DNA from 3 places in the Phyllobacterium sp. CCNWLW109 genome. Region 2 is predicted to be linked to each of the others. Evidence: predicted binding sites of a transcription regulator. Region 2 holds the regulator's gene; each other region holds the start of a gene.

Region 1 (8,251 bases), on a different contig from region 2:
TGTTACAGACGAAACGGCACAACCCATGGGTCTCGGTCCTTTTCGTCGATTTGGATAATTTCAAGTTCGTCAACGATAGCCTCGGCCACACTGCAGGCGATGAACTTTTAAAGACGGTTGCCCGACGTATGGAGAATTGTATACGGCCGACGGACGCGGCAGTGCGTATGGGCGGCGACGAATTTGTTATCCTGTTGACAGATCTACCGGAAAACACCGACGCGATTGCTGCCGCAATGCACAAAATTCGAGCAGCGATCCTGGAGCCAATGATTATCAGAGGCCGAGAGTTCCACATCACTTGCAGCATAGGTATCGCCACCTATCCCCAAGATGGAACAGATGCTGAAACCTTGATCGCAAATGCGGATATTGCCATGTATAAGGCAAAGGAAGCAGGGCGGGACGGATTTCGCTTTTTCACGCCGGAACTTAATATAAAAGCCCATGAAAGGTTAGCCCTCCACGACGGAATTCGCCGAGGCATTGCTCAATCCGAGTTTCACCTTTTGTATCAACCTCAAGTGGAACTGGAATTCGGACGCATATTCGCTGTGGAAGCCTTGGTCCGGTGGAATCATCCGCAATTGGGACTGATAAATCCCAACGAATTTATTCCGTTGGCAGAAGAAACGGGGCTTATTGTGCCGCTCGGCGAGTGGGTTCTTTACGAAGCGTGCAAGCAGAACAAAAGATGGCAGGACGCCGGGTTTGAACCAATTACCATGTGCGTCAATGTCTCGGCTCGTCAGTTTCACGATCAGAATTGGACGAGCCGTGTCATGCACGCATTGGGCGAAACAGAATTAGATGCCAAGTGCCTTGAACTTGAGCTTACTGAGAGTTTGGTAATGCGGGACGTCAACGAAGTAATTGCCACAATGGAGGAACTGCGCAAAGTCGGTGTCAGTTTTGCCATTGACGATTTTGGTACGGGATATTCAAACTTAAGTGCCTTAAAAAGCCTCCCAGTTTCACGGTTGAAAATAGATAGGTCGTTTTTACGAAATTTGGTTGAGGATGACGATGACAAAACGATTACCGCAGCCGTCATATCGCTTGCGCAAAAGCTCAACATGAAAGTGATCGCAGAAGGGGTTGAGACCCACGAGCAGCTGACATTTCTGCGTGAAAATCATTGTGACGAAGTGCAAGGTCATCTATTCAGTGAAGCAGTATCTTCCACCGAAATAGGCAAACTGCTCCAGAACCAACAATCGAAATCAGGGCTGGCGCCGGCATGAGGTGCTGCTGCAATAAAACCCTCCGCACAGGCAAGCCAGCCGGGAGGCTGTCGGTAACTCTACCGCTTTGAAATCCACAGATCGGATGTCCGGCGAGCTGTCTCCCCGGTCTGACGGTGTCGCGAAAGAATCACTCAGGTGAAGCCGAGGCTTTATTGGATGACCTGGGTGCATTCAGCGATGGAGTTGAGTACTGCTCAGCTTTCACTAGCTGGCTGAAATTCGATAAATTTCGTGTCGAATAGCAGGCTGGCCACCGCCAGCACATTGCCATCCGATTTTCTGATTGTAAGCCAAATTCTACCATTGCCGCATTCCACCAGTTCGTCACGTGCCAGGTCGGTTACAATCCTTGAAGCTTCTTTAATGGCGCCGGCATTGTCAGGAAGTTCCACCCCTTCATCATCGCGGGTCCTGCCGTCGCCATTGTCCAAATCGAAGTAATATCGGCTCATGCTTTTTCCTCTTCTGGAACATAAGCCTCTTTGAAGGATTAGGTTCCTACAGGTGCCGATAAAATTTCAACACGCCCTCTGGAGTACGTTTCTTTGATTGAATCCTTGCTACTGAAACTTGAGAGTCACGATGTCGTATCAGTTGCGGAAAAGTCATTGCTGCAATCAATGATAACCCAGGACAAGAATTTTTCCGCGGATGAGGATCTTGTCGTCGAAGGAAGCCGTCCGAGGTATAGTACACTTCTGGTGGAGGGCTTTGCTGCTCGCTACAAGGTACTTGAAAATGGGAGTAGGCAAATTACATCTCTGCATGTTCCCGGCGATTTTGTGGACCTTCATGCCTTTCCTTTGAAGGTTATGGATCATGGCATTGTTGCACTCACACCTTGCCGCATAGCTCTTTTCGATCACAACGATATCATCATGGTTACCGAGAGGTTTCCCCATCTCACGCGTTTGCTGTGGCTGCAAACCCTTATCGATGGCTCTATTCACCGGGAGTGGATCGTGGGAATGGGACGGCGACCCAAGAAAATACATCTCGCCCATTTGATTTGCGAGCTTTTCATCCGTCTGCAAGTGGTGGGCCAGACACGGGATAATTCGTTTAGCTTTCCTCTCACACAAGCCGAGCTGTCAGATGTGATGGGCATATCAGTGGTCCATCTGAACAAAAGCCTGCAAATGTTACGGCGGGAAAATCTCTTCAAATGGGCGGGTAAGATCGTGACTATTCTCGATTGGGAACGTCTTAAAGAGTATGCCGATTTCAGTCCTCTTTATCTCAACTTAAGTGTCGAACCACGCTAGTTCCAGAGGGGGTCTGCCTTCAAACAGGATCATTCAAGTACGCTGGCACATAGAGGAAGCCCCTTCTTGGTCCCCGCATCTCTTTAATGAACACGCGCGATGTGCCGCAGGTGAGCGCAGAAAACCGACTATAAACCACCGATCAGTCTAAGGACCGCATAGGCCGGATATTATCAACGCTGATATCGCCAACAATGACCCCTCGCGTCAGATCGGTTCTACCGCTTTCAATCTCGATGACCGTATAGAGCTTGTCATCGCGGAAGGCACTTGCATTGAAAGTGGTAACATCATCGGCAGGTGCCGCATCGACTTCCATAAAATCAAGCTCGCGGCCCGCGGCTACAATTCTTGCATCGCCACTGGTCCGTGCAGCCACCACGACCTCTCCTTGAAACGGCGAGTTCTCCCATCGGGGATCGTCAGGTGAGGCGGTCGGCACAACCCTATAGACGTGAAGTCTTTCGCCTTGGCCAACAAGGCCGGACGAGCGGCTCGCAGCATCGGCAATCTGCGCTTCACTTTCTACGGATTGTCCGAAGGATGTCGGGCTGCTCTTATCGAAAGCAGGATTGCCTCCGGATCCATCTTCATTTGACATTGGGAACCTCCCTGAGTTGTCGTTGGAACGAGCTGGCAGAGTTTTCGTTCCCCAAGCTTCCAGCCTAAAGAAGATTTTTGGCGTCAGCCTGTTCCCGCGTGAAGTCGATCACCGGCCACTCCTGCGTTGTTTCGGCTTGTACGGGCCGCTCGAGATAGGTCGACAGCACGACATAGCTTCGCGTCGCCTTCACACCTGGCGTTGCGTACAGTTGCGCCAGCAAATGTTCAAGAGCTTGAGTCCCGTTCGTGCGAACCTTGAGTAGCATGCACGCGTCGCCCGCTACCGAATGGATTTCCTCCACTTCCGGGTACTGGCTTATTGCCAGCAAGGTCGGTGTTTTCCCCCAGCCTGTTGTGTCCACATGGACAAACGCCAGAAGCGATTTTTCTACACTTGCGGGGTCTATCAGTGTTGAGACGCTTTTGATCGCTCCCCGCTGCCGCAAGCGTTTGACACGCTCATGTGCCGCCGGGGCCGAAAGGCCAACTCTCTGTCCAAGTTCAGCATAGCTGAGGGTCGCATCCCCCACCAGTTGACCTAACAATTTTCTGTCCATTGGGTCTGCCCTATGCGCCTCCCCTTTATGGTGCAGAATACCATCTGTTTTTTTCACGACCGTAAACTCCCTGGTTGCCGCCGAATAACATTCGAATATTGTGAGCTTATGCAGAATGATAATCACGTAACAAGCGAAATTTCATCACTGTCGGTTCCCGCAATAGTCTGGGCCCTGACGGGATGCATTGGTCTGATCGGCTCAAATTCACTTGCACTGGGTCCGATTGCGCCGGCAATTGCCGATGGGTTCGACGTAGAAGTTCAGGACATTATGCTGGCATCGGCTGCCTTTGGGCTTGGAACCGCGTTGGGGGCCATCGCTCTGGGGCAACTGATAGATCGGGCGGGCCCTCGTAGAACGCTTGCCTATGTCATGTTGATAATGGCGATCGGTTTTATCAGCAGTGGTGTGGCTCAAGGCGCAGTCGTCCTGACGATTTCTCAGTTTCTCGTCGGCATATCGGCCGGTGTCGCCCTGCCCGCAATTTATACTCTTGCTGCCGTCGTTGCTTCGCCCGGACATGAAGGGCGCACGATTGGTATCGTACTCACGGGTTGGACGATCAGCATGGTGGCGGGTGTACCCCTTTCGACGTTGATCGCTGACGGTCTTGGCTGGCGTGCATTTTACATCGCAATCGCCGCAGCGGCTCTCATTGCTGGAGCGGGATTATCGGTGAACGGGCAGCATGAAACACAGCGCAAGGGTGTTGCATCAAGAACGCCAATCACCGCTTTGACGATCAAAGGCGTACTGCCGCTTCTGGCAGCCTGTGGGTGTTTCATGGCGGCTTTTTACGGCGTCTATGCTTATGTCGGCGATCACTTGCATGTGAACCTGGAATATCCTGTGCGAGCCACCGGGCTTGCGGCGATCTTCTACGGGATCGGTTTTGGAAGCGCCGTATTTCTGGACCGTTATGTTGACGCCTATAGTGGCCGTCGCGTTTTGCTCCCCTTAATCTTTCTGATGGTCGCTGTGGTTTACGCCGTGATGTCGCTCGTATCAGGCACCTACACCGGGGTTCTTGCCGTCATGGCAATCTGGGGGCTCGCAAATCACTTCGGCCTGAACGTGCTGATTATGCGACTAACGGCCCTGGAACCTTCACAACGTGGGGCAATAATGGGTCTCAATAGCGCGGTAACCTACCTTGCACTGTTCGCTGGGACTATCGTCATGGGTAAAGTCTACGCGGCCGAGGGGTTTGTTTACATTACTCTATGCGGGGGCTTGCTCAGCTTGCTCGCAAGCGTTTTTTCGCTCTGCGCGGCCTATATGCAGAGCCCGAACTAATTGCAGCGGGAACGGCTGGCGTATGTCTCTGCACCGCCTTGAGTATTGAGCAAACGAGTGTTATGTTCTATCTTTGTTCCAAGCAGAATCAGAAATAGGAACCAGTTTTTCGATGAGTGTTGCGCATCTTGATAAGTTGAACGTTGCACAACGCAAGGCCGTAGAATTTGGTATCGGACTACCCGATGGTCAGACTGGCGGACCGCTTCTTATCATTGCGGGAGCGGGATCGGGAAAAACCAATACGCTGGCACACAGGGTTGCACACCTCATTGTAAATGGTGCCGATCCTCGCCGTATCCTTATGATGACATTCTCGAGACGTGCGTCCGCTGAGATGTCCAAACGGGTCGGCCGTATCTGTACGCAGGTGCTTGGGCAAAAGTCCTCGATCATGACTGACGCCTTGGATTGGGCGGGAACATTTCACGGGATAGGCGCACGGCTTTTACGTGACTATGCCGAACAGATTGGGCTTGACCCGAACTTTACTATCCACGACCGGGAAGATTCGGCCGATCTCATAAATCTGGTCCGGCACGAACTTGGTTTCTCCAAAACCGAAACCCGCTTTCCGACCAAAGGAACTTGCCTTGCGATCTATTCTCGCGTCGTCAATTCTGAACGCCCACTCAACGAGGTTCTAAAGGATGTTTTCCCTTGGTGCGCCATGTGGGAGACAGAACTTCGCCAGCTTTTTGCCGGTTATGTCGAAGCCAAGCAAGCACAGAACATTCTCGACTATGACGATCTACTCCTCTATTGGGCGCAGACCGTTTGCGATCCGCTGCTTGCAGAAGATATTGGTGGCCGCTTTGATCACGTCCTCGTCGACGAATATCAAGATACCAATCGCCTACAATCAACCATTCTGTTGGCCTTGAAGCCCGGAGGACGCGGTCTGACGGTAGTCGGTGATGACGCGCAATCTATTTATTCGTTCCGCGCTGCTACCATTCGCAATATCCTCGACTTTCCAAGCTCATTCACTCCACCGGCGGATGTCATCACACTTGACCGCAATTACCGCTCCACACAGCCGATCCTGAGTGCGGCAAACGGCGTGATTGATCTGGCATCCGAACGCTTCACAAAAAATCTCTGGACGGAGCGACAGTCTGCGGAAAGGCCGAGACTCGTCTCTGTGCGCGATGAAAACGAGCAGGCAAATTACATCGTCGAGCAGATATTGGAGACCCGGGAAACCGGAACAACTTTGAAACAGCAAGCGGTGTTGTTCCGTACTTCACATCACAGCGGACCCTTGGAAGTTGAACTGACCCGGCGCAACATTCCTTTCGTCAAATTTGGTGGATTGAAGTTTCTCGACAGCGCCCATGTTAAAGACGTATTGGCCATGCTTCGCTTTGCGCAAAACCCGCGTGATCGTGTTGCCGGATTCCGCCTCATGCAGATACTTCCAGGCGTTGGTCCTGCTTCGGCACAGCGCGCACTTGAAGACATGGCGATAGATGCGGACCCATTAAGTGCCCTCACCCAGCATCCGGCACCTCCGCGCGCCGGTGACAATTGGTCGGACTTCGTTTCGACCGTTCAACAACTCAGCGCCAGAAGGATGGGCTGGCCTGCCGAGATTGAGTTGGTCCGGCGTTGGTACGAACCGCATCTGGAGCGTATTCACGAAGATGCGCAAATGCGCCAGGCTGATATTCTTCAGCTTGAGCAAATTGCCAGCGGCTATCCTTCGCGAGAGAGATTTCTGACTGAACTCACTCTTGATCCGCCGGACGCGACAAGCGATCAATCTGGCGTCCCATTGCTGGATGAGGATTATCTCATCCTATCGACGATCCATTCAGCCAAGGGACAAGAATGGAAATCGGTTTATCTGCTCAATGTGGTAGACGGCTGCGTGCCGTCCGACCTTGGTACCGGCTCAACTGCAGAGATCGAGGAAGAGAGGCGCCTGCTCTACGTCGCCATGACAAGAGCAAAGGATAGCTTGCACCTTGTCACCCCTCAGCGGTTTTTCACGCATGGCCAGAACGCCAAAGGCGATCGGCATGTTTACGCTTCCCGCACACGGTTCATTCCAGCCACTCTACTGCAATATTTCGAGTGCTGTTCATGGCCGATTGCACGCCCTGAGAACGCGAGGGAAACTGAGGCCCGTGGCGTTCGGGTTGATGTAGGTTCACGCATGCGTGCTATGTGGAGTTAGTTCCCTCACCGAGCCTTTGGCCACACAGTCAGGCTGTCACTCAATCGGCAAATGTGCTTGTCTTACCAAATCTGCCTTGAGTCGCGCGGTTTCCATTCCAAGTTCAATGAATTGGCGAGCATGTTTTGCAAGGGCCAAATTATCATCCCAAAGGTTACGCCAGATTGCGGTCTTAAGTGACAGATTTTCATCAACTATCGTCGTGGAAAAGGACTCAAAAGTTAGGTAATCGTCCCAGCCAATTGCGATCAATGAATCAAAGATAGCGCCGAAATCGATGCTGCCGGTGCCAAGATAGCCGCGATGACTTTCACCAATATGAATGTATCCAATTTTCTCGGCAGCATGCCGGATAGCTAATCCGACATCAGCTTCCTCAATGTTCATGTGGAATGTATCCAAATGCAACAAGACATTCGATGCACCGGTGTCGTGAATATAAGCCAGACCTTGAGCTGCTGTATTAAGCATATTGCTCTCGAAACGATTTACGATCTCGAGATTGAGCGTCACGCCTGCTGCTTTCGCATGGTCGGCGACTTTTGAAAGCGCCGTAACGCTGTTATCCCAGCCCCGCTTTGTCAAAGCATGTTCTTGCTTCCCATGCGCTGAAGTCAATATTCCCGCAAGCTTCGATCCGCCCAAGTCGCGGACAAGAGCAATCGCCTTGTCCAGAATATCCGTTCCATTGCCAACGATGGCCATATCGGAACTTGATATATCGCCATCAGGCGGCAAACCCATACTGATCGCTACATCGAGCCCAAGGTCTTGAATGCGCCCGGCCAGCCACTTTACATCGACCTGTCTTGGATCAAGATATGAAAATTCGATCAGCTTATAGCCCAGTTCATGCGTTCGGTTGAGCGCGTTTTCCAGATCGCCTTTAGATGAGCCTGCGCTCCAAACGAATGAGTGAACACCGATTTTTGACATGGAAGACTTTCTGGCAATTGAGAAGGGTTAAAAAAGACCTGCCCGCATCATTATCGCGGACAGGTCTTCACGAAAAACTCTACCGAGCGGCAGTCCAACCTTTGTATTCCTTTATATTATCGGCAGTAATCAACTTGGGATCGAGAAGAACTGTCGTTTCGG
Region 2 (8,251 bases):
GGAAAACTTCGCCACCCTGAAACCATGACACGAAAACTGTTTCCAGAGGTTCTGGAACCGAAAACGGTTCGCCATACATTTCCTCATTCTCGAGCTCGAAATAGGCTGGCAACCCCTTGGCAATCGGATGTCCTGGATTGACCACCCAAAGACGCTCGCGTTCCCCTGCCTCACGCCAGTTCAGGGCGCAAGGTGATCCCATCAGACGCTTGAAAATCTTGGAAAAGTGCCCGGAGTGAAGAACAATAAGGCCCATTCCCTCCCAAACACGCTTTGCAACACGCTCTACGATTTCATCGGCAACATCGCCGTGAGCGCGATGGCCCCACCAGACCAAAACGTCCGTCTCTTCAAGTGCCTTGTCGGTCAAGCCATGTTCGGGTTCCTGCAACGTCGTGGTCTTCACACTGATATTGGCATCCTTGCCAATCAATTTGGCTATCTGGTTGTGCATACCTTCCGGATAGATGTCGGCAACGGTCTTGTTGATATGCTCGTGAACGTTTTCACCCCAGACGAGCGTACGAATCGGCATGATTATTTCCTTACTTTATGCTGTGTGCTGCTTTTGCTTCATGCCCGGGCCGGGTAGCCCGATTGGTCGAAGCGGTGAACATTGTCGTTGATGGGCGAAACATGGAGAAGATCCCCCGGCTGCCGGCTTGGCTTCCCGTCCTGACGAACGACAAGCGGTTCCTTTGCGCCAATATCGATATAGAGATAGCTTTCAGAACCGAGATTTTCAGAATGGATGAGCTTTCCAGCCCAAGTGCCAGCCTTTTCCCGAACTTCAAGATGCTCCGGACGCACCCCAAGCGTGTGCGCCTTATAGGCATCGGCGAATTTTTCAGTCAGGAAGTTCATCTTTGGAGATCCTATAAATCCGGCAACGAAAGTCGATTGCGGTTTCTCATATAGCTCCATCGGCGTACCGACCTGCTCCACATTGCCATCACGCAATACACAGATGCGATCAGCCAACGTCATGGCTTCCACCTGATCATGCGTGACGTAGATCATCGTCGTCTCATGCATTTTCGCGTGGAGCTTGGCGATTTCAAGACGCGTTTGCACCCGCAATGCGGCATCGAGGTTCGAAAGCGGCTCATCGAAGAGAAATACTTTCGGATCTCGCACGATCGCCCGGCCAATGGCGACGCGCTGCCTTTGCCCTCCTGAGAGTTGTTTGGGCAATCTGTCGAGGTAATCGGTGATTTGCAGCATTTCCGCCGCCTCGTTCACCCGGCGCTTGATTTCGTCCGCGCCACCCTTTGCCAGCTTCAGCCCGAAAGCCATGTTGTCGTAAACAGTCATATGCGGATAAAGCGCATAGGATTGGAACACCATGGCGATGCCGCGCTGCGATGGAGTGAGGCTGTTTACAACCTTCTCGTCGAAAGCCAGCGTGCCGGAGGTGATGTCTTCAAGCCCTGCGATCAAGCGAAGGAGCGTCGATTTTCCGCAGCCGGACGGCCCCACGAAAACCATGAACTCGCAAGGATTGATTTCGAGATCCACGCCCTTGATCACATCAAAGGTACCGAAGGATTTGCGTACATTGTTCAAACGAATAACTGTCATTTTTGAAACTCCCCTGAGCGCAAGGCTCTAGCCTTTGACGCCGCCGGCGGTGAGACCGGAAATGATCTTGCGTTGGAAAATAAGCACTAGAACCACCAGCGGTACCGTCACGATGACGGACGCAGCCATGATCAGACCCCACGGTACCTCGTGAGCACTGGCGCCGGATAGAAGTGCAATGATGACGGGAACCGTTCGCGTTTCCGTGGACGATGTAAACGTCAAGGCAAACAGAAACTCATTCCAAGCAGCGATGAATGCCAGAAGGCCTGTTGTTACCAGCGCTGGCCACATGAGCGGCAGGAATACTTTGGTGATGATCACCCAAGGCGTGGCACCATCAACAATAGCTGCCTCCTCGATTTCAATCGGCAGATCGCGCATGAATGTGGTGAGCACCCACACGGTAAAAGGCAATGTGAAGATCGTGTACGAGAAGATCAGACCCCACAATGTATTATAAAGCCCGAGGAGACGGATAACCTCAAACAGCCCCGCCAGCACTGCAATCTGCGGAAACATGGAAACCGAAAGAATTGTCAGCAATAGAAGCGAGCGGCCACGAAACCGCACACGCGCCAAAGCGAAGGCTGCCGTAACCGCCATAAGCAGCGACAAGGCTACAACGAGGCCGGAGACAATAAGCGAATTCAGAAGATTGCGGGGAAAGCTGCCCGCTTCGATAACACTGACATAATTGGCCAGGGAAAATGACGTCGGCCAATATTCAATCGTGAAAAGCGCACTGCCCGTTTTGAAGCTCGTGATGATCGCGTAGTAAAATGGGAACACCGCAAACAGGACAATGAGCACCACAAGCGCATAAAATGCTGTATTCTTGATAGCTACGGGCATCAGCGATCTCCCCCATCCAGCCGAACTCGGCCGACCCAGATTGCGACAATGGTCATGAGAGCAATAACGACGAAAAGCAGCGTCGATTGCGCCGAGCCATAGGCAAACTTGTCGAATTCAATGAGATTTTCGCGGGCCAGCACCGACATGGTTTTCGTCTGAGCACTGTTTGGCGTCAGGACATAAATCAGGTCAAAAATACGCATGGCATCAAGCAGCCGGAAGATGATTGCGACCATCAGCGCCGGTTTGACGAGAGGGAGCGTTATACGGAAGAACTGCTTTACGGGATGGACGCCGTCAATCTTGGCAGCCTCGTAAACATCGTTCGGAACCATTTGCAGACCTGCAAGGATCAGAAGCGCCATAAAAGGTGTGGTCTTCCATACATCCACGATCAACACGGCGATCATTGCCGTATCGGAACTTGCGGTCCATGCGATTGGATTGTCGATAAAGCCAAGGCGCATGAAAAGGTCATTGAGAATGCCGAACTGATCGTTCAGCATCCAGCCCCACATGCGGGCAGAGACGATAGTCGGTATCGCCCAAGGTATAAGAATTGCTGCGCGGACAATGCCCCTGCCCTTGAATTCGGCGTTCAGCACGAGGGCGATAATCATTCCGAAAAAGGCTTCAAGCGCCACTGAAATGACGGCAAAGCGTACTGTGTTCCAGACTGCATTCCACCATGCTGGATCGACGAGCAGGCCGGAATAAAGCGTGCGCCCGCTTTTCAGCTGGACCCATGAAAGATAGTTCTTGAATCCCACCCATTTAGCTTCCCCCATATTTGTGAGCGAAGCATCAGTGAAGGAAAAATAGATGGTTCGGATCAATGGCCAGCCAGCCACGATTGCTAAAGCAATGATCATCGGTATGAGGAAAAGCTGAGCCGAGCGGGATCGCTGGCGTAACAGATCTGATCGCAATGCTGTTGAGGTCATGTTTGAATTCCTGCCCAGGAAAAACATCGGGATGTGAACTCAGGCAGTCGGTGCGAGCGGGTTGTCAGGAGGCCTCCAACCGCTCGCACCGTGCCCTTATGCTGGCAGAAAACTACCAGCTACCTCCCTGAAGCTCGGCGATCTTGGCTTCAAGTACTTCAATGTTTTCAGCGGCGGTGCCATTTCCGGACAATGTGTCGTGAACAGCACTCCAGAACATTGAGGAGACTTCGTTATACTTGACCTTTGTCGGAGCAGACGGTCGTGGAACAGCCGTTTCAAAAACCGGCTTCCACAATGGGATCAAAGGCTGCGCCGCAGCGATATCCTTGTCATCGTAGAGCGATTTGATGGTCGGCAAATGAGAAATATTGATTGCCATTTCCTTTTGCTGCTTTTCATCTGCCAGGAACAAAGCAAGCTTTATGGCCTCATCCGGTGATTTGGAATATTTTGAAACAGCCACATTCCAACCGCCCAGCGTTGCGGCAGATTTCTCGCCCTCTTTTCCCACGGGCAGCGGCGCAACATCGAACTTACCTTTGACGGCGCTGTCAGCGCCTTGGCTCAATGAATAAGCGTAAGGCCAATTCCTCATGAAGACGGAATTGCCTGTCTGCCAGACCCCGCGGGACTCTTCTTCCTTATAGGCCAGCGCACCCTTTGGCGATATGGTGTCTATCCAGCCTTTGGCACGATCAATCGCAGCAACCGCCTCCGGATTATTGACCGAGATCGTACCGTCAGCCTCAACAATCTGGCCGCCGCCGGATGATTTTATCCATTCCAATGCATTACAGGTTAAACCCTCATAGGCATTTCCCTGAAACACAAATCCGAACATTCCCTTGTTTCCGGCTTGGCGCTCGCCATCCTGCACTTCCTTGGCGGTCGCAGCCATCTCATCCCATGTCTTGGGAACCGGCTTCTTGTACTTTTCGAGTAGATCCTTGCGATAATAAAGTGCTGGCGCATCTGTGTATAATGGCAGGGCAACCAATTTGCCGTCCACTGTCTGGCTTTCAATGATCGACGGGAAATGCTGGTCGACCACGCCTTTTGCCGCTTCGGTCAGATCGAGAAATTGCTCTGATAGCTGAGGCGCCCAAACCACATCGGTCTTATAGACATCGATATCCGAGTTTCCGGCTGCAAGCCAAAGGCGATACTGACCGAAATTGTCAGAACTGCTTGATGGCATCGCCACAATGGAAACCTTGTTGCCCGTTTCTTTTTCAAAGCGGTCAAGCTGCTTGCGCAACTCGGCATTTTCATTGCCGGTCGAGCTGTAAACAATAGAAAGATTGGCTGCATAGGCACCTGAAGACAACAGCGCTGTAAGCAGGATGCCCGCCAAAACTGAACTCTTTTTCATAAATCCTCCCAGAAATATTTGATGGATCAACCCATGCCGGACGGCACTCAATCCCCAGTTGACGATCCTCCTCAAGCACATCAGATAGTGAAATTAACCTATCCAAAGCGCTTTGGATAAAAGGTGTCAAAACGCAAAACGAATGTCAATAAATAGTTTATGAACGCCATTAATCAGGCAAATAAAATTGTGCAGATCATTTAAAGCGCTTTGAAGTATGATTATATTACGAAGGCAAAGACATCGAACGACGCAGATAGGAATACAGTTTTGGACCGTCCGGCATGAAGCTGAAAGAACTCGCTGAAAAGCTCAACCTCTCCCAGACGACCGTTAGCCGCGCGCTGAACGGTTATCCGGAAGTGAATGAGGCTACGCGCGAGCGCGTCAATAAAGCGGCATTGAAATTTGGCTATAGTGCGAATGCAAATGCCCGGCGGCTTGCCATGGGCCGTGTCGGTGCTATCGGCCTGGTTATCCCCGCAGATTCCAGCCAGCGATTTGGGCCTCATACCGCGGAATTTCTTGCCGGTTTGGCGGAGCGCCTTTCCCGGGACGAGATTGATTTTCTGCTCAGTCCCATTGTCGATAATGACGAGATTTCGGTTTATAAGCGCCTGATTTCGAGCAAACGGGTTGATGCGATCATCGTCTCCGGGCCTGTTTTGGTCGATGAGCGCGTATCCATGCTGATCGATGCAAACTTTCCTTTTGTTCTGCATGGCCGTACGAACATAGACAGGCCCCATGCCTGGCTGGATATCGACAATCAGGGCGCATTCTATCAGGCCGCAAGCCACCTCCTCGACCTTGGACATCGGCATATAGCCATGATTGACGGGTTAAGAGGGTTTACGTTCTCTGAGCATCGCGAGCTCGGATATCGCCAAGCGCTAAGCGAACGCGGCGTCGAAATCGACCCGCGCTTCATCGTACACGACTACTTCTCTGATGAAATCGGCTTTCGTGAAACGCAACGGCTGCTTTCATGCACTCCGCAACCGACAGCAATCATTGCAGGATCAATGATGACCGCTTTGGGCGTGTCACGTGCAGTTCGCAACAAGGGTTATCAGTTGGGCAAACAAGTATCGCTCATCACCCATGACGATGTCTTTCCATATCTCAATGCCAGCAACATGGTTCCATCCATGACCACCACACGATCATCAATGCGCTCCGCCGCCACGAGAATCGCTGAAATGCTCGTGCGCGTCCTTGATGGCGAACCCGTGGACAATATTCATGAATTATGGCCCGTGGAACTCACATTACGCCAGTCGAGCGGTCCTCCGATAGGCGGATAGGCCCATATTTTGCGTCATTCCATCTGATTTTCAGAGTAATTGGGCATATAGGGCTGGTTTATACCAGATATTAATCCTTGTGGAACACAACTGGAACATATAGTGTTTGTTCTGGTTTTGTTTTTCCGATTCCACACTTAAGGATCGCCCCTATGCTGACGCGCAAACAACATGAACTTCTGCTCTTCATACATGAACGGTTGAAGGAAACGGGCATTCCCCCTTCTTTTGATGAAATGAAGGACGCACTTGATCTCGCATCCAAATCCGGCATTCATCGCCTGATTACCGCACTGGAGGAGCGAGGATTTATTCGTCGGCTAGCAAATAGGGCACGGGCGCTGGAAGTGCTTCGCCTGCCCGACTCGATTGCGCCGGGTCTGAACGCGCAACGCAAATTTTCTCCGAGCGTTATTGAAGGCAGTTTGGGACGAAATGTTGCGCCGCCTCGCCCGCAAGCAAGCACTGCCGATATTGTTGCTGCCAACATGATCAGCATTCCTGTTATGGGACGTATCGCTGCCGGTGTGCCGATCGCTGCAATTCAAAACCAGACTCACATGCTCAATCTCCCGCCCGATATGATCGGCAGCGGTGAGCATTATGCGCTTGAGGTCAAAGGTGACTCCATGATCGAAGCGGGTATTTTTGACGGCGACACTGTTGTTATCAAGCGCGGAGATACCGCGAGCCCCGGTGAAATCGTTGTGGCACTCGTGGATGATGAAGAAGCAACGTTGAAGCGTTTTCGCCGAAAAGGTGCATCCATTGCTCTCGAAGCAGCAAACCCCGCCTATGAAACCCGCATCTTTGGACCGGACCGCGTTCAGGTACAGGGCAAGCTGGTCGGTCTGATACGCAGATATTGATGGCGTTTACGCTTCGCTGGACGGTGTGCTTTTGTTCGTAGGCTCCATTCGAACAGCCACAGAATGGCAGCTAGCGAAAAATGTTTAGGACTACCATAAACGCCGAACTACATTTTCTTGCCTGTATCCGGTGGTTTCTTGGATAGTTGCCGCTCTTCAAGATTGCGCGCGGCGCGGGAATAGATGCGGTAATTATTCCAAGGGCGGTTGGGCGTGCCAATCGCATATTTTATATCAACCGAATTCAGGCGTTGAGAAAGCTCTTGTTTTGCCAAATCGGTGCCAACTGGTGTGGAATCGGCTTCGACAGAGTCAGATTGTGGAGCATCAAACCTGATCTCCGCAGCGCCTTTGAGCGCCAGCATTTGCGATGAAAGCAACAATTTTCCAGCATTTGGACAATTTGCAGCCCTCGCGGCAAAAGCCAAAATGATGATATCCCCTTCTAGGCATGCATCTGCTGTTCTTGTTGCATCATCGGTATAGGCAACGATTAATCCTCCCGGCTCCCGGGCAGTGCAAAGCTTATTGTTACATTCGAACTGAACGCCGCTTGCAACATCGCCTTTCATTGCCGGCTTAATAATCTGCCCGGCCCTATACCCCAACTGCCAATTATCGAGGCTGAAGGCGCTGCCTGCTTGTTTATTGATCGCCAGATGGTCGTCGTCCGTTCTTAACGCGACCAGTTTTCCGTCTTCTGAGACCATAATCGCAGGATAGGATGCCCGTCCCGTCAAACCAATTGCCAATGCTACCAATGGCAAGGCAAGCAGGCGCAACCACGTTGAAAGAAATAGAAGAAGCAAAAGCCCTATCGCCATAAGAATAAGCGAAGTTTCGGACATCAGCCCAAGATTTCCACTTGGTGAATGCGACGCCACGGCTTTTGCTATGGCGATAACAATCTCGATGCCCCATCCCATGATTTTAAACGGAAGCCAATCGAGGTCAAAAGGCATGGCGAGCAGGCCAAGCACTGCGAAGGGCATCACGAGAATTGAGACAATTGGTAGCGCCAAGGCATTTCCGACAAGGCCAAAAGGAGCGGTATTATTGAAATGATAGGCAGCAAAGATCGAGCTGGCTCCGCCAGCAACCAGCGAGGTCATGGCAATGCCGCCAATATAGGCCGTTGCTTTTGATGGAAACAGCCATATGCCGGCCTTGGCACTTGTCTGTTTCCGTAGGCCTCGTCTCAAATGGTAGCGTGACCACCAGCCATAGAAAGCTATAAGGGCAGCAGTTGCTGAATAGGACATCTGGAAACTTGGTCCGAGAATTTCATGTGGTGAAACCGCAATTGTAATTGAGGCG
Region 3 (8,251 bases), 100 kb from region 2:
CGCATCCCACTGGAAATAATCCGCGAAAAAGTCCATATGCGCGGGACCCATCCTTGATCTCCGCGCGCGGAGCATGACAGGCAGTCTTAATTGGAATTATCCGCTCTATGAAGTCCAGCCGCGATGAACTCGCTCCCGCCTTTTTACCCCTCGAGGGATCATCGCCGGTTGCATGGGCAGTTGCCGACGGCCTCACTGATTATGATTTCGCCCTCGCCTTCATGGAAGAACGCGTCGCAGCCATCAGAGATGGAACAGCGTCCGAACTGGTCTGGTTCGTCGAGCATCCACCGCTTTACACGGCCGGCACGAGCGCCAAGGAGATAGACCTGCTGGCAACCGACCGCTTCCCGGTCTATGCAACCGGTCGTGGCGGCGAATATACTTATCACGGACCCGGCCAGCGCGTGGTTTATGTCATGCTGGACCTGAAAAAGCGGCGCGAAGATATCCGTGCATTCGTGACAGCGCTCGAACAATGGATCATTTTCACGCTCGCTTCATTCAATGTGAAGGGCGAACGGCGTGAAGATCGCGTCGGCGTTTGGGTGAGCAGACCGGAACGCCCAGCGCTGGCAGATGGCTCGCCTGCGGAAGACAAAATCGCCGCCATTGGCATTCGTTTGCGTAAATGGGTCAGTTTTCACGGCATCTCCATCAACGTCGAGCCGGAGCTGTCACATTTTGACGGAATTGTTCCGTGTGGCGTGCGCGGCCATGGCGTCACCAGCCTTGTTGATCTGGGGTTGCCGGTCGAAATGCATGATCTCGACCGCGCGCTGCTAGAATCTTTTGAAAGCGTCTTTGGCCCTATCGAGCCGGCTTAGTCAAACTCCATAATGACAGCGTCCACGGCAAGGCTGTCACCCTGCTTTGCATTGATGACGGAGACGGTCAGATCGCGCTCGGCGCGCAACACATTCTCCATCTTCATGGCTTCAACGATAGCAAGTGTTTCGCCCGCCTTGACCTCCTGCCCAGCACTCACATTTACCGAGACGAGCAATCCCGGCATAGGACAAAGCAACAATTTTGACGTGTCCGGCGGAATCTTGACCGGCATCAGCTTTTCCAGCGCCGCAACATGCTTTTGCATGGGATGGGCGATGATCGACATCCCCTTCCAGTCAATTCGCATACCGTTGGAAACGGGGCGTAACTGAGCTTTGACAGGGCGCTCGTTGACATAGCCATCCCAAACGGCCTCGCCCGGACGCCAATCGCTACGAACGGTGACAAAGTCCCCACCCCGCAAGGAGAGCTCAAGCTTGACGGGAGGTTTGGCTGCGCTGCTGCGAATAATCACCGGCACATAATCGTCACCGATCCGCACCTCCCATTCCGCGTGAATCCTGCCGGAATGCGGGCGCAGCCGGTCACCCAGACGGTCCAGGCGCTCTTTGCGTACAAGCTCGGCAGAAAGTCCAATTGCCGCCAGAACATCAAGGTCATCTGCGGTTGGGGATATCGGCTGGAACCCGTCCGGAAATTCCTCGGCGATAAAAGCCGTTGAAAGCCTGCCTTCCCTCCAGCGGGGGTGCTGCATAAGCGCCGCGAGAAATGGAATATTATGCTCAATTCCGTCGACAACAAAATTGTCGAGCGCATCGGCCATCGCATCGACAGCTTCCAGCCGTGTCGGTGCCCAGGTGCAAAGCTTTGCCACCATAGGATCATAGAACATCGAAATTTCGGACCCTTCCGTCACGCCCGTATCATTCCGGATGACAGCTTTGCCCACAGGACCCTCCAGCGGCGGACGATACCGCGTCAGCCGCCCGATTGATGGCAGAAAATTACGATATGGATCTTCTGCATAAAGACGGCTTTCAACGGCCCATCCATTGAGCTTCACCTCGTTTTGCTTGATTGCAAGCTTTTCCCCAGCGGCAATGCGGATCATCTGTTCAACCAGATCGATGCCGGTAATCAGCTCGGTTACAGGGTGCTCAACCTGCAAGCGTGTATTCATCTCAAGGAAATAAAAGTTGCGGTCCTTGTCTACGATAAATTCGACGGTGCCGGCGCTCTGATAATCAACGGCTTTGGACAGCGCCACAGCCTGTTCGCCCATTGCTTTGCGAGTTGCCTCATCCAAAAATGGTGATGGTGCCTCTTCGACGACCTTCTGGTTGCGCCGTTGTACGGAACATTCCCTTTCGCCAAGATAAATGCAATTGCCAAAGCTATCTGCAAGAACCTGAATTTCGATGTGGCGCGGATCGACAATGAATTTTTCGATAAAAATACGATCATCTCCGAAGGAATTACGTGCTTCCGAGGTCGCGCGTTCAAATCCGTCACGCACTTCAGCCTTGTTCCAGGCTATGCGCATGCCCTTACCGCCGCCACCAGCGGAAGCCTTGATCATGACGGGATAGCCGATTTCTCCGGCGATCCGTTCAGCATGTGCAACGTCAATAATCACAGCGGGTGAACCGGGCACAGTGCTGACCTTTGCCTCATTGGCAAATTTTTTCGATTCGATTTTGTCGCCCATCGCGATGATCGCGCGGGGCTTCGGACCAATGAATATAATGCCCTGCTTTTCCAGCTCTTCGCAAAAAGAGGCGCGTTCGGAAAGAAAGCCATAACCGGGATGGACAGCCTCTGCCCCGGTTTCCTTGCAAGCAGCGATAATCTTTTCAGGGACGAGATAGCTTTCGGATGCCGCAGCTGGTCCGATATGCACGGCCTCATCCGCCATCTCAACATGCACAGCATCACGATCAGCGTCAGAATAGACCGCTACTGTTGCAATTCCCATTTTCCGTGCAGACTTGATAACGCGGCACGCAATCTCACCACGATTGGCAATCAGAATTTTTTTAAACACTTAGACCTCCCAACAGATCTTTGTTTCTATTGTGAAACACAACTTTGCTCAACAGCTGTCAATTAATTGTACGCCGGTTCCGTGGTCTCTCGCTTCTTGCCCTCGCGCCAGATCAGATAGGCGCCTGATGCAACGATGATGATGATCCCGACCCATTTAGACGGCGTTGGAAAATCACCGAAAACCAATAAGCCGATGAGAACTGCCATGACAATTTCGAGATATTGGAATGATGCCAGCAGGGAAGCCGGTGCAAGTCGTGAGGCATGTGTGATCAGGAGATGTCCGATTGTGGCTATCAATCCCATCATGAACAGCAAAAACCACGACATGGCATTTCCTGGCATGGCGAATGTCATGTCTTGAATACCCAGAAATGCAGCAGGTATGAGGGCAATCAAAACGGTAATCGTTCCGCCAATCCCGGCATAAAGCTGCATCACAAGCGGCGTATCGACAGTGCCATAGCGGCGATTGAGGATAAGGTAGATTGCAAAGACCGCTGCTGTTCCAAGCGGCAGCAACGATACCCACCCAAACAGCTCCCAGCTTGGCTGTATGACGATCAATGTTCCAATGAAGCCGATTGCCACTGCAACCCGGCGTCGCCAACCAACTTGCTCCTTTAGAATAAGCGCCGACAAGACGGTCAACATCAGTGGCTCAACGAAAAACACCGCCATTGCGTCTGCGAGCGGCATATATTTGACGGCTGCATAAAAGCACAGGCTGCCAATACCCATAAGGAAGCCGCGAAACAGATTTCCCCACAGTTTCACAGGTATCAGGGATTTGAAGCCCGTCATGGGCACAATGATCATCATGGTCAAAATGGTTTGGACAACAAACCTGAAAAGCGTAGCTGTTGCAGGCGGCAGGCTGTCAAAGACCGAAAGCCATTTGGCTATAGCGTCCATCATAGGCAGGAAGAACATGGCAGCAGCCATCGCAGAAACGCCCCGCACCTGTTGTGAGGTCGTATTTTCCATCGCCAATACCTTTCTGAAGAAAGTCCGCTGGTAGGAATTTTGGCATATCTGCTCCACCAGAAAAAGCAATCTCGGCGCTTAAACAATCTCGCGCAATAGCTGCAAAATTTGACTTTTGGGGCCGTAAATGGTGCAACGAGCCCTCCCAAGACTGAAAAAACAAGAAAAACTGGAGAATTCCATGAATTTTCGCTCGAATATCATGACCGAAACGCCTGACATGGACACCATGGGTGGACGGCTGCTACGGGCCCGCGATGCCAAATCCATGAGTGTTTCGCAAGTTGCCGAGCGCATTGGCGTCAAGACCCAGACAATCCTTGCATGGGAGTCGGACCGGTCAGAGCCGCGGGCCAATAGGCTTGTCATGCTTGCCGGGTTTCTCGGTGTTACGCCAACATGGTTGATGCACGGTATTGGTCAGGCCCCTGTGGATACCGCTGAAGATGCGGCGACCATCAATGCCGAAATAAGCATACTCAAGAACCATCATGAAAAACTCGGCAATCGGATTTCCAATCTGGAAGATCGTATAGCAGCGCTCAAAGCAGCGTAAAATATGGGGATTCACCGTTATGTTCAGCGGCGAACCTTGGAACATATGGCGAACGCCCATCGCGTTTAAACCGGAACCATGCAAAGATTAAAAGTGATTCGAAACCATAAAATACTGGCCTGCCATGGATGATACTAACGACCTATTTTCAGCAATCGTGAAGACTGCACGCGAGCGGCAGGAAGCAATAGCACCGGCCCAAAAAACCGAAGCACCTTCACAGGTTGCTGCGGCTTTGCCTGTTACGCCGACCAAGCCAGTTCCGGCTCGCGCTCCTGCGCGTGCCGTTCCGGAAACGAGCGGTAATTATAACGCGTCGGACATTGAGGTTCTCGAAGGTCTGGAGCCGGTTCGGCGTCGCCCCGGCATGTATATCGGTGGCACGGATGAGCGGGCGCTGCATCACCTTTTTGCTGAAGTCATCGACAATTCCATGGATGAGGCCGTTGCCGGTCATGCCAATTTTATTGACATTGATCTGGATGAAAACGGCTATCTCTCAGTAACGGATAATGGTCGTGGTATCCCAGTCGATGCTCACCCGAAATTCAAGGATAAGTCCGCCCTCGAAGTCATCATGACGACATTGCATGCGGGCGGTAAGTTTGATTCCAAGGTCTATGAAACATCCGGCGGTCTGCATGGTGTCGGCGTATCAGTGGTAAACGCGCTTTCCGACCATCTTGAGGTAGAAGTTGCGCGAAATCGACGCCTTTATCGCCAACGTTTCTCACGCGGCATAGCGCTTGGCCCGCTTGAAGAAGTGGGTGAAGTGCAAAACCGTCGTGGCACGCGCATAACTTTCCATCCGGATGCAGAAATCTTTGGGCAGGAAGCAAAGTTCGATCCCGCGCGCCTGTACAAGATGGCCCGCTCCAAGGCCTATTTGTTCGGCGGCGTTGAGATTCGTTGGAATTGCGCTCCCTCGCTGCTCGATCCCAAGGATCCGACACCGGACAAAGCAGTTTTCCATTTTCCCGGAGGTCTGAAAGAATATCTGGCCGCTTCGCTGGGCAAGGATTTTCAAGTTACCCGCGAAATGTTTGCCGGTAAGACGGAAAAATCCGGCGGGCATGGATCAATGGAATGGGCGGTTGCCTGGTATGGCGGCGATGGGTTCGTCAACTCCTATTGCAACACCATTCCCACAGGCGAAGGTGGAACGCATGAAGCGGGACTCCGCATCGCCCTCACCCGTGGGTTGAAAGCCTATGCGGAACTGACGAACAACAAGCGGGCATCGATCATCACCACTGACGACGTGATGATTTCATCTGCTGCCATGCTTTCCGTCTTTATTCGCGAACCTGAATTTGTCGGCCAAACCAAGGATAAGCTTGCAACGGTGGAAGCACAGCGCCTTGTTGAAAACGCCATTCGCGACCCGTTCGACCATTGGCTTGCTGCATCGCCGCAAGAAGCATCGAAACTGCTCGATTGGGTGGTGGACCGCGCGGAAGAGCGGGTAAAACGCCGTCAGGAAAAAGAGGTCAACCGTAAATCAGCGGTGAAAAAACTGCGTCTGCCGGGCAAACTGGCTGATTGCAGTCAAACCGGAGCGCTCGGTGCAGAACTCTTTATCGTTGAGGGGGATTCCGCCGGTGGTTCAGCAAAGCAGGCGCGGGATCGTGCGACGCAGGCTGTTCTGCCGTTGCGCGGCAAGATTTTGAATGTTGTCAGCGCCGGCCGGGAAAAAATGACGGCCAATCAGCAGATTAGCGATCTTATACAAGCGCTTGGCTGCGGTACCCGGTCAAAATATCGCGATGAAGATCTGCGCTATGATCGCATCATCATCATGACCGATGCTGACGTTGACGGCGCTCATATCGCATCGCTCTTGATCACATTCTTTTATCAGGAAATGCCCGACCTTATCCGCAATGGCCATTTGTTCCTTGGCGTCCCGCCACTTTACCGCATCGCTCAAGGCGGAACAGTGGCCTATGCGCGCAACGACGCGCATAAGGACGAGTTGATGAAGACGCTTTTCACGGGTCGTGGAAAGATCGAAATCGGCCGGTTCAAGGGACTGGGCGAGATGCGCGCCGATCAGCTCAAAGAAACCACGATGGATCGCAAGAAGCGCACGCTGCTTCGCGTTCAGATTGATGAAGAGTGGGCCAATGAAACGCGCCTTGCAGTCGACGATCTGATGGGAACGCGTCCTGACGCGCGCTTCCGGTTCATTCAGGATCGCGCTGCCTTTGTTGAAGAGCTGGATATTTAGAACAAGGTGGCATGAGCTTCATGCGTAGTTCGCCCTTCGACAAGCTCAGGATTGCTTACCATGAGGAAGGTGGCTTGGCTGCATAGATAGCTATGAGTTAGCAGAACTACTCCCTGCAAACTTCAACCTTCCTCATGGTGAGCTTGTCGAATCACGCAGAATAGTCTTGCAGCCAAGTCGAATAATCTAACCTATCGATGCTCTAAACGCCGTCCATTGGCGGCGCAGAGGTGAGATTTCTGCGATCTCGGTCGACGCATCGAAACCCTTCGCTTTCAACCGCTTCAAGTAGACCGGCGTCAGCCAAACGGGCAGATAAGCGGGGCGCAAAGATTTCGGCAATCCTTTAGAACCTGCCTGAAATTTGGAAAAATGATCCTCAGCCAGCGCGATCATGGCCGCGACAGCACGCTCGGTCGCTTGCCGGTCAGTGCCATCCAGCAGGACCTGCGAGGTACACCCCACAGCGCTAAGTACATCAGCAGGTATATAAACTTGGCCGCGACGGCGGTGTAACGGCAAACTCCGCAAAAGTCCTGTGATGGCTTGGGCAACACCGGCATGTCCTGCAAGATCGGCATGCTTTGCCGCCTGCTCCGTGTCAAGGATCAGCGATGCAAGCTGGATCATGGCTGAAGCCGTTTCTCCGCAATAACCTTCCAGATCATTTCGGCTCGGCATGGGATCATCGTAAAAGTCAAAAATCCGCGCTTCGCAATAATTGTCGAAAGCCGCATGGGGCAGATTGTATGTTTGAATAGTATCCACAAGGGCGGCGGCAACCGGGTTACCTGCTGCTGCACCATGCTCTGTGCCATTGATCAGATCGCGCCACCATTGCAGCCGCACTTCGCCCGGCAAAGGATCGTGAATCAAATCGCGAATCCGCGCGATTTCGACATTAAACGCGTAAAGAGCCGCTAAAGCGCCCCGCTTGGCTTCCGGTGCATATAAGACGGACAGATAGCGATCAGGATCGGCGTCCCGCAGCAACTGGATGCAGTGAGTTTCATTGACATTCATGGCGTGAGATATAGCCGGACCGGAGAATTAATCCACCGCAAACAACGCCGCAGCCACGGCGCGGTTTTCAGCCAAGAGCACATTGTAGGTACGCACCGCCGCGCCGGTGCTCATCGGATCAGAGGAGATACGGTGCTTGCGCAATATTTCCCGCAACTCTTCCGGCAAACGGCGCAGTTCTGTACCAGTGCCGACCAGCAGGATTTCAATTTCCGCAGATTGTTCGAGAACAAGGGTCAAATCAGCCGCAGTCGGTACGGGCGGTGTTTTTGGCTCCCAGCCATGTATTCCGGAAGGAAGGCACAGGATCGAGCCGCGATGTGACATATCGGCAAACCGAAAACCGCCATTGCCATAAGCGTCAATGGGTGCGCGCCCTGGAAAATGCGCATCCCTAATCTCTATGCCTTTTGCCACTTTTAAATCCTGCTTTCGTCGGTAATTGGCGCAGGATGCTGCTCATCCATGACGTCGCGGCCCTTAAGCCCGAAGAGCATCAATAGCGGGCCAGCAACGAAGATCGAGGAGTATGTCGCAACAATAATGCCCACACCGATGGTCAACGCGAAGGAACGCACGTCATCGCCGCCATAGAGGTAAAGCACAATGAGGGCCAG

Evidence for each region. Region 2 encodes LexA, which represses DNA repair genes until DNA is damaged. Its sites were predicted from a motif close to TGTTCNNNNTGTGTTCNG; they were not measured.
Region 1: the regulator LexA is predicted to act here: its motif matches at 5,035-5,052, upstream of V9K92_RS03755 (ATP-dependent helicase).
Region 3: the regulator LexA is predicted to act here: its motif matches at 4,419-4,436, upstream of parE (DNA topoisomerase IV subunit B).

What each region holds. Positions count from the first base shown of each region.
Region 1 covers NZ_JBBCBK010000001.1:759,550-767,800, reverse strand. Annotated here, with positions in the region: gene V9K92_RS03785 (putative bifunctional diguanylate cyclase/phosphodiesterase) at 1-1,244, shown strand, start outside; gene V9K92_RS03780 (DUF6894 family protein) at 1,442-1,699, opposite strand; gene V9K92_RS03775 (Crp/Fnr family transcriptional regulator) at 1,793-2,512, shown strand; gene V9K92_RS03770 (hypothetical protein) at 2,655-3,113, opposite strand; gene V9K92_RS03765 (Lrp/AsnC family transcriptional regulator) at 3,178-3,672, opposite strand; gene V9K92_RS03760 (MFS transporter) at 3,781-4,971, shown strand; gene V9K92_RS03755 (ATP-dependent helicase) at 5,084-7,153, shown strand; gene V9K92_RS03750 (sugar phosphate isomerase/epimerase family protein) at 7,190-8,089, opposite strand; gene V9K92_RS03745 (ABC transporter substrate-binding protein) at 8,169-8,251, opposite strand, start outside.
Region 2 covers NZ_JBBCBK010000004.1:896,182-904,432, reverse strand. Annotated here, with positions in the region: gene V9K92_RS19775 (ThuA domain-containing protein) at 1-535, opposite strand, end outside; gene V9K92_RS19770 (ABC transporter ATP-binding protein) at 574-1,581, opposite strand; gene V9K92_RS19765 (ABC transporter permease subunit) at 1,609-2,436, opposite strand; gene V9K92_RS19760 (carbohydrate ABC transporter permease) at 2,436-3,383, opposite strand; gene V9K92_RS19755 (ABC transporter substrate-binding protein) at 3,496-4,758, opposite strand; gene V9K92_RS19750 (substrate-binding domain-containing protein) at 5,043-6,065, shown strand; gene lexA (transcriptional repressor LexA) at 6,218-6,934, shown strand; gene V9K92_RS19740 (ComEC/Rec2 family competence protein) at 7,042-8,251, opposite strand, start outside.
Region 3 covers NZ_JBBCBK010000004.1:792,558-800,808, reverse strand. Annotated here, with positions in the region: gene lipB (lipoyl(octanoyl) transferase LipB) at 108-827, shown strand; gene V9K92_RS19295 (acetyl/propionyl/methylcrotonyl-CoA carboxylase subunit alpha) at 824-2,836, opposite strand; gene V9K92_RS19290 (DMT family transporter) at 2,899-3,825, opposite strand; gene V9K92_RS19285 (helix-turn-helix domain-containing protein) at 4,007-4,381, shown strand; gene parE (DNA topoisomerase IV subunit B) at 4,506-6,611, shown strand; gene V9K92_RS19275 (phytoene/squalene synthase family protein) at 6,798-7,634, opposite strand; gene V9K92_RS19270 (Mth938-like domain-containing protein) at 7,662-8,051, opposite strand; gene secD (protein translocase subunit SecD) at 8,054-8,251, opposite strand, start outside.